3 regions of the Rhodoferax fermentans genome follow, and region 1 is predicted to be linked to each of the others. Evidence: riboswitches for the same ligand, from Rfam matches in the RefSeq annotation. Region 1 holds a riboswitch; each other region holds the start of a gene.
What was found. A riboswitch is a leader RNA that binds a small molecule or an ion and turns the genes downstream of it on or off. The one in region 1 is predicted to bind cobalamin.
Positions count from the first base shown of each region.

Region 2: linked by a shared signal. The riboswitch ahead of RF819_RS10505 (ribonucleoside-diphosphate reductase subunit alpha) and the one ahead of RF819_RS17580 (TonB-dependent receptor domain-containing protein) in region 1 are both predicted to bind cobalamin.
Region 3: linked by a shared signal. The riboswitch ahead of RF819_RS11880 (energy-coupling factor ABC transporter permease) and the one ahead of RF819_RS17580 (TonB-dependent receptor domain-containing protein) in region 1 are both predicted to bind cobalamin.

Region 1 covers NZ_MTJN01000002.1:3,770,253-3,774,659, forward strand. Annotated here, with positions in the region: gene RF819_RS17575 (cobyrinic acid a,c-diamide synthase CobB) at 1-1,130, opposite strand, end outside; gene RF819_RS17580 (TonB-dependent receptor domain-containing protein) at 1,154-3,055, opposite strand; cobalamin riboswitch at 3,136-3,372, opposite strand; gene RF819_RS17585 (GNAT family N-acetyltransferase) at 3,400-3,903, opposite strand; gene RF819_RS17590 (acyl-CoA thioesterase) at 3,884-4,407, opposite strand, start outside.
Region 2 covers NZ_MTJN01000002.1:2,221,696-2,226,102, reverse strand. Annotated here, with positions in the region: gene RF819_RS10510 (ribonucleoside triphosphate reductase) at 1-103, opposite strand, end outside; gene RF819_RS10505 (ribonucleoside-diphosphate reductase subunit alpha) at 100-2,898, opposite strand; cobalamin riboswitch at 3,045-3,244, opposite strand; gene RF819_RS10500 (recombination-associated protein RdgC) at 3,332-4,234, opposite strand.
Region 3 covers NZ_MTJN01000002.1:2,542,939-2,547,345, reverse strand. Annotated here, with positions in the region: gene RF819_RS11890 (sirohydrochlorin chelatase) at 1-676, opposite strand, end outside; gene cobM (precorrin-4 C(11)-methyltransferase) at 673-1,494, opposite strand; gene RF819_RS11880 (energy-coupling factor ABC transporter permease) at 1,498-2,175, opposite strand; cobalamin riboswitch at 2,404-2,639, opposite strand; gene RF819_RS11875 (bifunctional aminoglycoside phosphotransferase/ATP-binding protein) at 2,755-4,266, opposite strand; gene RF819_RS11870 (FKBP-type peptidyl-prolyl cis-trans isomerase) at 4,375-4,407, shown strand, end outside.

The sequences.
Region 1 (4,407 bases):
GTGCCGCTGGCCAGCTTGAGCTGCTGCGGCCCGAGTGCCGCCAAACGTTTGTGCATGGTCACGGTGCCGGGCAACAGGCCCCACTGCGCAAACTGCTGGCCGTCCGAGGTGATCAGGGTGTCAAACAAGGCCATCATGCCGCCACATTCGGCCCAGACCGGTTTGCCCGCCGCGATGTGGGCCGCCAGGCTGTCGCGCAACGCGGTGTTGGCCGCAATCGTCTGCGCATGCAACTCGGGGTAACCGCCAGGAATCCATAAAGCGTCACAGTCGGGCAGCGCAGCGTCTGCCAGCGGTGAAAAAAACACCAGCTCGGCCCCCAGATCAGACAGGCAGTCCAGGTTGGCGGCGTAAATAAAACAGAAGGCGGCGTCACGAGCCACCGCGATGGTTTGGCCTTGCAGCGGTTTGACAGCCGGGGCGGCGGGTTGCGGCACCTCTGCGCCTGTGAACTCGACCTGCCAGCGCTGCAAATCTTGGAGCGTCATCTGCCCAAGCGGCGTGGCCTCCAGCGCATCTGCGGCTGCATCAAGCCGCTCCAGCGCGTCACCCACCTCACTCGCCACGGTCAGGCCCAGATGCCGTTCGGGCAGTTGCAAAGCGGTGTTGCGCATCACCGCACCCAACCATTGATCAGGATCGCGCACGCTGCTTTTGAGCATCAGCGCATGGCGCTCACTGGCCACGCGGTTGGCCAACACACCGGCCCATGGCAAGTTGGGGCGGTAGTTTTGCAAACCAAAAGCCAGTGCGCCAAAGGTGCCCGCCATGGAACCCGCATCAATCACCGCCAGCACCGGCAAACCAAAACGCTGCGCCAGATCCGCCGCGCTGGGTGTGCCATCAAACAGGCCCATCACCCCTTCCACAATGATCAGGTCGGCATCCGCCGCCGCAGCCGCCAGCCGGGCGCGGCAATCCGCCTCGCCGTTGATCCACAAATCGAGCTGATACACCGGCGCACCACTGGCCAGCGCATGCCAGTATGGGTCCAGAAAATCCGGCCCACACTTGAACACCCGCACCCGCCGCCCCTGGCGAGCGTGTAACCGTGCCAAAGCAGACACCACGGTGGTTTTGCCCTGGCCGGAGGCAGGAGCGGCGACGAGGATAGCGGGACAGGTGGTCATGGTGGAGCAGGTTTCAGATCAGCTTATATCGCCCAGGACAAGGAAACAAACGCGTTGCGTCCGGGCATGGCATAACCATTGGTCAACACATAGTTGGCGTCGGTCAGGTTGTTGATGCGTGCCAACAAGCTCAGGTCCTTGTTGATTTTCCATGTGGCGCCAACATTGAGCAGGCTGTAACCCGCCAACACATCACGGGGGCCTCCGTAAACAAGGGCGTTATCCACACGGTCACTGGAGAGCTTGAGTTCACCAAACACACTCACCGTACCCAGGCGGTGGTTCACATTGAAGTTCAACACATTGCGTGCCACGCGCACCAGACGCGCATTGCCGGGTTTGGTCCGTGGGTCAGCGTAGTCATAGGACACGGCATAACGGGTATCACCAACCTGGTTCTGCAGACTCAAAGTCACGCCTCGCAGCACCGCCAGATCACTTTGGCTGTTCTTCGCAGGATCAATGAAACCCTCGATCTCGTTGTAGTACAACGAAGCACCAGCCGTCAGGCTCCCTTGGAGGTATTTGAGACCCAACTCGCTGGCACGGTTGCGCTGCGGGGTGAGCGCAGGATTACCGGCGTAATAACCAACGTTGGGGTAATAAAGCTGGTTGAAAGAAGGCGCCTGAAAACTGGTGCCCATGCTGGCCACCGCTCGCCAGTTGGTGCTCAACCTGTACCCCCCCGACAGCGCCCAGTTGTCAAAACCACCAAACTGCGAGTTGTCATCATGGCGAAGCACCGCCAACGCGTTCCATCGGGGCCTGTTCAGTGCGTAGGACAACATCGCACTCTTGATGTCACGTTGCTTGACCGTGAAGTTGGTAGAACTGTCCACCTTTTCCGTTCGGGTTTCCAGCAAGAACGTCAGGACGTCGGCCCCCACACTGATGTCGTTCTGCCAAGTGGCCTGGGTGCGGCGGGTGTTGAACTTGCTGTTGGCATCAAATGCGCCATCACGCATGCGGTAATAGTCACTGACCGATTTGTCGTCACTTTGACCCAGCAACAGGCTTGACTTCCAGTTGGGTTGCCACTGGGCATCCCATTTGAGACTCACATTGTTGAGCGTCGGGCGCGTCCAGGCATCGGTGGTCGCTGCAGTCAGGTTCAGGGGGCTAGGATAGGCATAACCATCAAACTGATAATCCATGTCACTGTGCAGCACGCTCAGCGCCAGCGCATGCGCAGCCGACAACTGCGCAGTGAGTTTGACATCGACACTGGCGACCTCAAAACTGTCCGCATCGGGGTTGTAACTGTCAGCCGCTGGATTGTTGATCGCACTGATACCGGCTGCGTTTTCTTTGGACACACCCACGCTGTAACCCAAGGCACCGTCACGCCCACGAATGGCGGCACCTGCCTGACGCAGACCATCTGACCCGGCACCCACGCTGGCTGACAGGTGCAAGCCGTCTTCAGGTTCACGGGTAAATATTTGGATGACCCCGCCAACCGCGTCAGGACCATACAGTGCAGACGCAGCGCCGCGCAGTATTTCAATGCGTTCAATGCGGTCCAGCGGCATGTTTTCAAAGGCCACAGAACCCAGCGTGGCGGAGCCAACCCGCACACCATCGATCAACACGATGGATTGTGAGGCGGAGGCTCCACGCAAATACACCCCCGTCGCAGAGCGATAGCCGCCAGTGCTGGAGAGCTGAATGCCGGGCTGCTGCGCCAACACATCACGCAAGGAACCTTGACCAACTTGGTCAAGCGCTGTGCGGTCAATGATCGACACATCGGCAATCACATCCGTGACCGGTACCGCCACCCGGGTGGCTGTCACCACCACCTCCTCCAAAGTACCCTGCGCCTGGCTTTGTGCCAGCACCGGGAACGCCGCAAAAACAGCCAAAGCAGACACACACAGGCGCACGGGTGCGCCATGGCGCACACAAGAAGCAATCAATTTCATAGTGTTAAAAGAACCATCAAAGTGCCCTCACCGTCGTCCCCGACAGCGCATGGGCGTCACGGTTGCAGACTTTTTCAGAGCATGCAGCCACCGTGTTGGCCGGTATCCGGGCTGGTGGAGTCAACCGCCATCACCTTCCCAAATGTCTGTCACGACATCCAGTGGCCTTGATGGCAGCAGAACCGAATAGATTCGTCCACTTACCGTTGCGGGGGCAGCGCAGGTTAGGTTGAGCTCGTTCAAGCCGCCCCCTCCTGCTTCCCGTTGAACTGCGCTGTGTGAACCACGGCGCGAGCACCAACGGCCCGATTCTAACGGTGCCAAGCAGGTAACTTGTCTACTTGTCAACGCCGGTGACAAATGTCGACCGCCCCGGAATGGGTGACTGTTGTGAGGTTGATTCGTATCCTGGGTGCCTGGGGCTGACAACACATCGCGAGTTTCAACACCTCGGCCATGCGCCGAACGGCAGGGTGCCCGTTGTGACACACCAACTCACGGATGGGGTAGGAGGAGATGTCTTGCATCAAGGTGGCAAACATGGCGGATCCAACACCCGAGCGCCGGGCGGCGGGTCTCACCGTCAGGGCCATCTCCCACACGCCCTTGGCGTTCAAGGGTATCAGTTGCAAAACCCCCACCAGCCCGGCATCAGCGCCAGCCCATGCCCCATACCAACAACTCCGAGACCACGCCATGTCGCGCACCCATTGGATCAACGCAGCGTCCCCCAGAGTGGCGCCAAAACGCTGGTAACGGTCATCCGCACTCAACGACAACAGGTGCAATTGCAAGGCGTGGCGGTGTTCTGGCCGCAAGACACTGATGTCAGTGATCAACGCAGACATACACCAGGCTTGAAGAGGTACACAAGCGACGCTCGCCAGTGGCCGGTGATTCCGACCACAACTCGGCATGTACCGTGACAGAGCGGTTGCCCAGGCGTGACACCCGGGCCAGAACTTCCACCACATCACCGACGTGGGCTGGCGCAATGAAGTCCATCCGCGCACTGCTGGCCATCACAAGGGTGCGCCTGACACAGCGAGTTGCAGCCACAAAACCGGCCTTGGCCAACCAGGACATGGCAGGACCGCCGTGCAACACCCCGCGGTGGTTGGCATGGCCCGGAAACACAATTTCAGCCACGGTGACCCAGGGCCATGGCGAAGCAGGATCGGACGCTGGCGCCAAATGGATTGGCAACGTTGGCTGGGTGTCTGTGGTGCCCACCTGTGTTTGCGGCACCTCCGAGGCCGACTGACTTTGGCTCACCATCACAAAGTCTCCAGACAAACATGGCGTGCGCTCGCCGCTGAGCAGCGCCTCCGCCACCAAACTGGTGCTGAGCG
Region 2 (4,407 bases), 1.5 Mb from region 1:
AGGGCACATCCACACCATCGCGGCGAAGAATGCGGTGCGGCAATGTGGGCAAGCTGGTGGTCTGGAAGGTGCGTTCAGGTGTCAACAGGTCAGGGGTACTCATTGGCAGGCCTCACAGTCGGGGTTGTCGATGCTGCAGAACTTGGCTTCGCTTTCGGGCGCAGCCTCGTCGCGGCCACTGGCCTTCTCGGCCTGGCTGGCGCCCAGGGTGCGCAGGTAATACGTGGTCTTGAGGCCACGCTTCCAGGCCAGCTTGTAGATGTCGTCGAGTTTTTTGCCCGAGGGTGTGGCCAGGTAGAGGTTGAGTGACTGGGCCTGGTCGATCCACTTCTGGCGCCGGGCAGCGGCCTCGATCAGCCATACCGGGTCGATTTCGAAGGCGGTGGCATAACGTGCCTTGAGTTCGTCCGGCACACGCTCAATCGGCCCGAGTGAACCATCAAAGTACTTGAGGTCAGCCACCATCACCTCGTCCCACAGGCCGATATCTTTGAGGTCGCGCACCAGCGCCTCGTTGACCACGGTGAACTCACCCGACAGGTTGGACTTGACGTACAGGTTCTGATAGGTTGGCTCGATGCTGGCCGAGACACCCACGATGTTGGAGATGGTGGCCGTCGGTGCAATGGCCACGCAGTTGGAGTTGCGCATGCCGTGGCGGGCAATCTGATCCCTGAGTGCGGCCCAGTCCAGGCGGGCGCTGCGGTCCACCTCCAGATGCCCGCCCCGACCTTCCTCCAGCAAACGGATCGAGTCCAGCGGCAGGATGCCCTGGTCCCACAAGCTGCCGGTGAAGCTCGAATACCGGCCCCGCTCACGCGCCAACTCACTCGACGCCCAATAGGCTTGGTAACAGACGGCTTCCATGGTCCGGTCGGCAAACTCGACCGCTTCGGCTGAGGCATAGGGCAGGCCCAGCGCATACAGGCAATCGGCAAAACCCATGATGCCCAGGCCCACCGGGCGGTGCCGCAGGTTGGCGTTGCGTGCTTTGGGTGTGGCGTAGAAGTTGATGTCCACCACGTTGTCGAGCATGCGCAAGGCAGTGTTCACGGTGCGGGCCAGCTTGTCCTGGTCCAGCTGGCCGTCTTTCAAGTGCGCCAGCAGATTGACCGAACCGAGGTTGCACACCGCAGTTTCCGAGTCCGAGGTGTTCAGTGTGATTTCGGTGCACAGGTTGCTTGAATGCACCACACCCACATGTTGTTGTGGTGAGCGTAGGTTGCAGGCGTCCTTGAAGGTGATCCAGGGGTGGCCTGTTTCGAACAACATCGTCAACATCTTGCGCCACAGCTGCACTGCGGGGACTTGTTTGTGCAGCTTGATCTGCCCGGCGGCGGCCTGCGCTTCGTAGGCCAGATACGCGGTCTCGAAAGCGGTACCAAACTTCTCATGCAAATCGGGCACGTCGACTGGTGAGAACAGTGTCCATTCGCGGTTGTCAATGACGCGTTTCATGAACAGGTCGGGAATCCAGTTGGCGGTGTTCATGTCGTGCGTGCGGCGGCGTTCGTCACCGGTGTTCTTGCGCAGGTCCAGGAACTCCTCGATGTCCAGATGCCAGGTCTCCAGATAGGCGCACACCGCGCCCTTGCGTTTGCCACCCTGGTTCACCGCCACTGCCGTGTCGTTGACCACCTTGAGGAAAGGAATGACGCCCTGGCTCTGGCCGTTGGTGCCCTTGATGCGGCTGCCCAGCGAACGCACCGGGGTCCAGTCGTTGCCCAGGCCGCCTGCGTATTTCTGCAGCAGGGCGTTTTCCTTGATGCTCTGGTAGATGCCTTCGAGATCGTCTGCCACCGTGGTCAGGTAACACGAGGACAGTTGTGAATGCAATGTGCCGCTGTTGAACAGGGTCGGTGTGGAACACATGAAGTCGAAGCTGGAGATCAGGTCGTAGAACGCGATGGCGCGCGCTTCGCGGTCGATCTCGTTCAAGGCCAGGCCCATCGCCACCCGCATGAAGAAGATCTGCGGCAACTCGATGCGCCGCCCCTCGATGTGCAGGAAATAACGGTCGTACAAGGTCTGCAGGCCAAGGTAGCCAAACAACAGGTCGCGCTCGGGTTTCAAGGCTGCTGCCAGGCGTGGCAGGTCAAAGGTGGCCAGGCGCGGGTCAAGCAAGTCGGCAGCGATGCCTTGCTGGATGAAGTCACGGAGATAGTCAGCCTGCACACTGGCCAGTTCATCGAGTGTCACCGGGCGGCCCAGCACCTCGCGGCCCAGGCTGGCCAGCAGCAGCCGGGCGGTGACCTGGTTGTAGGCGGGTTCGCGTTCGATCAGCATCCGCGCGGCCAGGATCAGCGCCTGGTAGACGTCGGCCAAGGGCACACCGTCGTAGAGGTTCTTCAGAGCGTGTTCGTAGATGGCTTGAGCCGACACCAGTTCACCCAATCCGGCGCAGGCGGCTTCGCAGTTTCTCAGCAGCAGCGTCTGGTCCAGCGGCTTGCGCACCCCACCGTCCAGCACGTGCAATGCCACCTGTTGACTGGTCTGGGTTCGGCTGGCCGCCCGTTCGGCGGTGCGGCGTTCGCGGTACAACACATAGGCCCGCGCCACGTCATGTTCACCTGAACGCATCAGCGCCAGTTCGACCTGGTCCTGGATGTCTTCGATGTGCAAGGTGCCGCCATCGGGCGAGCGCCGGGTCAGGGCCTGGACCACGGTCTGGGTCAGGCGGGCCACCACTTCGCGCACCCGCGAGGACACCGCGCTGTGGCTGCCTTCAACGGCGAGAAAAGCCTTGGTCAGTGCCAGGGCGATTTTGTCGGCATCAAAAGCGACCACGGTGCCGTTGCGCCGGATGACCTGAAAGGACGCGGATGCAGCGAAATGCGTGGCCGCCGAGACGGTGTGAGGATTGGATGGGGCAGGGGATAACACGGCAACTCTCCACATTGGGGGGCGGAGAGTCAAGAAGGTAGCGTTTGAGCGGGCCGCATCCGCCGCGCAGGAAAGCCAGCCAACAACAGCTGGACAACATGCTGCAACGGTGAACAAACACGCAACAACCTCTCGTCAGGGACACCCCGCCCCAGAAACATCAAAAAGGACATATTGAGGCAGGTCTCCTGGCTCTCGGTTCATCGCGTTTCACCCGCCTTCCCGGACGCATCCAGTGGCATGGTGTGGCGAAACGCTCGCCGATCACAGTTGCGGGGGCAGCTCCGGCATTCAGGTCAACAACCTGGCACCGGATTCCCTTTTGATCCCCTCTCGGGGAACCTTCAATAGCGTGGAGTCTAGCGTATAAATGTCACCAAACTGATCAAGAAACGCTAAATGTAGTGATTGGAAACGCCAACAGGCGCTCTGTCGGCATCACCAAGTCTCAGGCCACCGGCATTTCGCCACCCAGTGCCTCCAGCACATTGGGCAGCATTTTTTGCAGCTCACCGGTCGAGATGGCAACGTCGCCGTCAAAGTCATCGTCTTTTTTGTGGTTGGCGCTGCTCGACTCAAACACACCGTCCAGGAACGCGATCTTCTTCAGTTGCAAACCTTCGGTCAGCATGAAGGAGACACGTTCGTTCCAGGTCATGGCCAGGCGCGTGGGCATTTTGCCTTCGCGGATGTGTTGTTGAACCTCTTCGGTATCGAGCCGGTGGCGGGCGTAACGCACCACTGCTTTGGACTCGTCGGCGGCCTTGAGCTCACATTCGCGGTCGACGCTGAAACCTGCCGGGGCGTCCAGGCTCAGCAGCCACTCGGACATCGCCGCCACGGGCGAGACCTGGGTGGTGATCATCGTCACCGCAAAACCGGGCAGTGCCTGCACCAGCAGGGTCACCACCTCGTCGGCACGGGCCTGGCTGGCAGCGTCGATCACCAGCAGGTGGTTGTCGCGGTCGATCCACACCAGCACACTGGACTGCTTGGTGAACGCCATCGGCATCAGCTCCAGGCGGATGTCGTCCTTGAGGTCGCGGATTTCTTTCTTGCCGGGTTTGCGTCCGGTACTGGCCTCAATCTGTGCCACCCGCTCCTGCGCCTTGCGGTTGATCACCGAGGCGGGCAGGGCACGGGTCTCGACCATCAGCTTGACGATCCATTGGCCAGCCACGGCTTCCAGCAAGGGGCCGTTGGCCTGGCCGCGCGGCTCAATCCAGCCGATGGATTTTTCCTGGCTGGCGCCGCACTCGACATAACGCCCGGCCTGCAGGCTGGCTTCGACCTGCTCGGCGCTGCTGCTCCATGTGGCGTCAAGGCGGTACATGATGATATTTTTGAACACTGAAAATCCCTTTGTTCTGGAAAACTGAATTGGCTAACCCGCAATCATCCCATCAAATCCGGGGCCCAAGGTTCATGCAACTTTACATAGCTTGTTGCACGTGATATCGCTGGCTTACATGCGACGCAGATACTTCTTTTCACGCCGATGCCGCTTTCAGGTCAGAGGCTTAA
Region 3 (4,407 bases), 1.2 Mb from region 1:
CAAAACGCACGGTGGGGTACTGCGTCTTGAGGTTGGCCACCTGGCGCACGATGCGCTCCATCAGCGTGCCGTTGAACAGGTAATACGGCAACACCGCAACTTGTGTCATGCCCAGCAGGTGCTGGCGCTGCACCACTTTTTCCAGACGCGGGTAGGTGATGCCGGTGAAGGCCACATCCACCAGTGGGTGGTCGGTTTCTTCCATGACCCAGCGCGCCATTTTGGCCATCTCGCCATTGGCATGGCGGTCAGATGAGCCGCGCCCAAGCAGCACCACACCGGTGGTGGTGGGGTCGGGCATGTCCAGCGACTTCATCGCGGTTTTGAGGCGGCGCAGCACCACCTTCAACAGCAGGTCGCAAGCGGTCAACTCGGGGGTGTACAAAAACTGCACCCGTGGAAACCGGACACGCGCTGCGTCAATCGCCTGCGGAATATCCATCTTGACGTGGCCTGCCGCATTCAGGATCAGCGGCACCACAATCACCCGGCCCGACTTGGCGGCGGCGGTGGCCAAACCTTGCGCCAGCGTGATGTCGGCCAGTTCAATAAAACAGACCTCGATCGACCAGCTCGGCTGACGTTGGCGCCACTGCTGGGCAAAAGCCAGGATTTCGTCGTTACCGGAGGCCTCGCGTGAGCCGTGGCCCACCAGCAAAATGGTGTCAGAGGTCATGGGGTATCCAGGGTAAGTTGAGAAGCAGGCACGCTGGCCTGCCGGAAACGGTGGGTGAAGCTGGCGTCGTAGAGTTTGGACTTGGCCAGGGTGGTCCAATGCCGGGCGCCCAGTGTCGGGCTGGCGATGATCATCGACTGGCTGACCAGCTTCGCCTCGCGGCACAGGGCCTGGATGGTGTCAACCGTGCCACGCACAATTTTTTCTTCACCGGGCCAGCTGGCTTTGTGGACCACCACTACCGGCGCATCCGGCGACCAGCCCGCTGCACGCAGCGCAGCGGTGACCTGCCCCATCAAGGTGATGCTCAAGAAGATGCACAAGGTGCTGTGGTGCGCCGCCAGTTCCTGCAGCGACTCACCCTCAGGCATGGGCGTGCGCCCTTCCATGCGGGTCAGAATCACGGTCTGGGTGACTTCGGGCAGGGTCAGGCTCTCGACTGCCGCTGCCGCAGAGGCCATGGCCGAGGACACCCCCGGCACCACCTGCACCGGCACACCCGCAGCATCCAGCGGCTGCACCAGCTCGATCAAGGCGCCATACAGCCCGGGGTCACCGGTTTGCAAGCGCACCACGGTCTCGCAGCGCGCCGCCTGGGTGATCAGCCAGGCCGACATCTCCTCCAAGGTCATGTCCTTGCTGTCCACAATGACGCAATCCGCTGGTGCCCAGCGGGTAGCAGCTTCGCTGACCAGGGAGCCAGCGAACAAAATGGCGCCCGCGCGCTCGATCAGCCCGCGGCCCTTGACGGTGATCAGGTCCGGGTCACCAGGACCGGCCCCCACAAACCAGACGCATCCGGGCTTGGGCTGCACCATGGATCAGGCCGCGCTGTACAGGCGTTTGTCGACAGCGACCGAGCCTTGCAGGCGGTGCATCATCTTGGCCAATGCCAACACGCCCAGGTCGATCAGGGGTTCGGCCAACACAATGGTCATGTAGGCTGCGCCAAAGCTGGCCACACTGGCCAGGTTCTCAGCACCCACACCCCGGCCATACAAGGCCCAGAAGCCGACCCACACCACGATGCCACCTTGGTAAGCCACCGACAGCTTGAAGGCCTGGGCATAACCAATGTTCACATAGGCAGTGCTCTCAGGAATGATCTTGCGCGCCAGGGCAGCGGTGGCAAACAGCGGCACCAGCAGGGTGGTGACGTTCATGCCGTACTGCGGCAGGTCAAACGGTGCAAAAAACAGACCTTGCACCAACAGGCCACCGGCCAAGCCAATGGCCGCAGGCGCCACACCAAAGACCAGCAACAAGGTGGTGCCCAAAATCAGGTGCACCTCGGAGACACCCACCGGGTGGTGCGGCAACACTTCAAAAAAGCAGAACACCAAAGCAACGGCCATGGCCGAACGCAGTGCCAAAGCGGTCAGGCCATCACGTTTGATGGTGCTGACGGCCAGTTTGGCGGCATACGCCAAGGCACCGGCGGCGGTGGCGTAGCTGAGGAAAATTTTGGCGCCTTCAACAAGGCCAGGTTCGATGTGCATGGAGTAACTCCTTTAAAACGACGGATTGAACAACAGACAAACGCGAAAAACACAGCAGCTAAACGGGCTGTACCTCCTGACACGGACGCAGGACACCCAGCCTGGTTGCACCTTGGGTGCGGACACTTAGGCGTGCACAGCAGTAGCGGAAAATCATGGCAGGAACATCCGGCAAACAACTCTCACCATCGTCCCCGACAGTGCTTGAGCATCACGGCAACACGCGAACGTGCCACCACCTTGTTGGCCGGTATCCGGGCTGGTGGATGCGACCTCCATCGCCTTCCCAAGCGTCTTTGAAACACTCAGTGGCCGTGATGGAAGCGGAATCTTGACGATTCGTCCACTTACCGTTGCGGGGGCAGCGCAGGTTAGGTGGGCTGTTGTCAGCCTGAACCCTCCTGCTTCCCGTTGAACTGCGTCGTGTGAACCACGCCGCGAGCACCAACGGGATGATTCTAACGACAGATTTCACACACACATGACATCTGTTTGCCTGTTGGTGCTGGTGGAAAAAGCACCTGCCGAGCCCGTGAGATACTCTTTAAACCATAGCTATCAGCCCTTTTATATCAAGGGCTAGAGCACAAAGACTCTCTCATCATCTGTCAAGGACTCCAACTCGTGTTGCTGGTGGGCTAGCACGGCCAGCGTCGCCTCAGAGGCATCGGTGCCAGCGGCGTTGCGCGCCAGAATCCGTGCGCGCAATTGCTCGGGACTGGCCTGCGGCGCCAGGATGGCAAAGCGCACATTTTGCTCAACCGCCAGGGCGCGAAACACATCGCGGTCAGCACGTTTGAGGAAGGTAGCATCCACCATCACCGACCAACCCGCAGCCAGCAAACTCGCCGCCAGCTCGCGCAGATGGGCATAGACCTGGGCGTGAACCTCGGGCGCATAGATGCCCGCGTTGATGCCTGAGTTGGACTGCGCCAAACGCCCCAACTTGAACAGGCGTTTGCGCTCCACATCGGCCCGCAGGCGCAGCGTAGGGGTTTGTCCATTTGTTTGCAGCCACTGGTCGGTGAAATACGTTTTGCCACAGCCAGACAGGCCGTGCGTGATGCTCAATTGCACAGGGTGCAGCGCCGCCAGTCGTTCGGCCAGCGTGATGTCGGCTAGCACCTCAGAGGTGTTGGCATGTAACTGCTTGGCCCGGATGGCGGCCACCTTGGCGCGCACCAGACAGCGGTAGACGGCGTAAAACCGCAGCAACAGCGCGCCCTGGTAGTCGCCGCTGTGGCTGAACACCTCGTCGACCAGCCAGTTCGCCAAGCCGGGCTGGCCATGTTCCAGCAGGTCGATGTAGGTGAAGGCGATGTCGCTGACCACGTCGATCCAACGCAGGTCCTCGTTGAACTCCAGGCAGTCAAACAGGCGCACAGCCCCGTTGATCAACACCAGATTGGCCAGGTGCAAGTCGCCATGGCATTCACGCACCCAGCCGCCCAGTTTGCGCGCTTGCATCAACGGTGCCAGCCGCGTGAATTGCGCCTGGGTCCAGGTTTGCAGTTGTGCCAAACGGGTCAGAACATTCGCGTCGGGTGGCGCCGTGAGCATGTGGGCCAGATCACTGAAGTTGTCGCGCATCGGCGCCATCACCTGATCGGGCTCACCAAAACGGGTGTCCGGTGCGGCAAAAGCAGCGGCCTCATGAAAAGCCACCAGGCGCTGCGCCAGATCGGACAGGTGGGCGGGCCGCAGTTCCCCACGCACACACACCTGATCCAGCCGCCCGGTTTGATCAAAGCGACACATGCGCACCGCGAAATCCAGCACCTCACCCGTGCCGCCCCACTGCGGGCCTTGCGGTGAAGCGTTGAGACTCACCACATCCAGGTAGATGTCGGGTGCCAGGCGACGGTTCAGGCGCAACTCATCTTGGCAGGCCTGCTGGCGCAACGCCAAGGTGCTGAAGTCCAGAAACGCCAGCTTGACCGGTTTCTTGATCTTGTAGGCGAAGTCACCCGCCAGCAACACCCAGGAGATGTGGGTTTCGACCAGCTCCACCCGCGCCACCTCGCCCGGGTAACGTTGCGGCGCCAGCAGCGCCTGGATCAGCGGTGGCAGCTTGGGATGCATGCCAGCCATGATGCCAGTCTCAAGTCCACAACACCAGCCCATACCAGAGGCACGGTCAGGTGAACGCGACGGCGGCGACAATGGCGGCCCTTTGCTCTTACCCCACAACACGCATCCATGAAAACTGTTTTACACATCACCGCAGCCTGC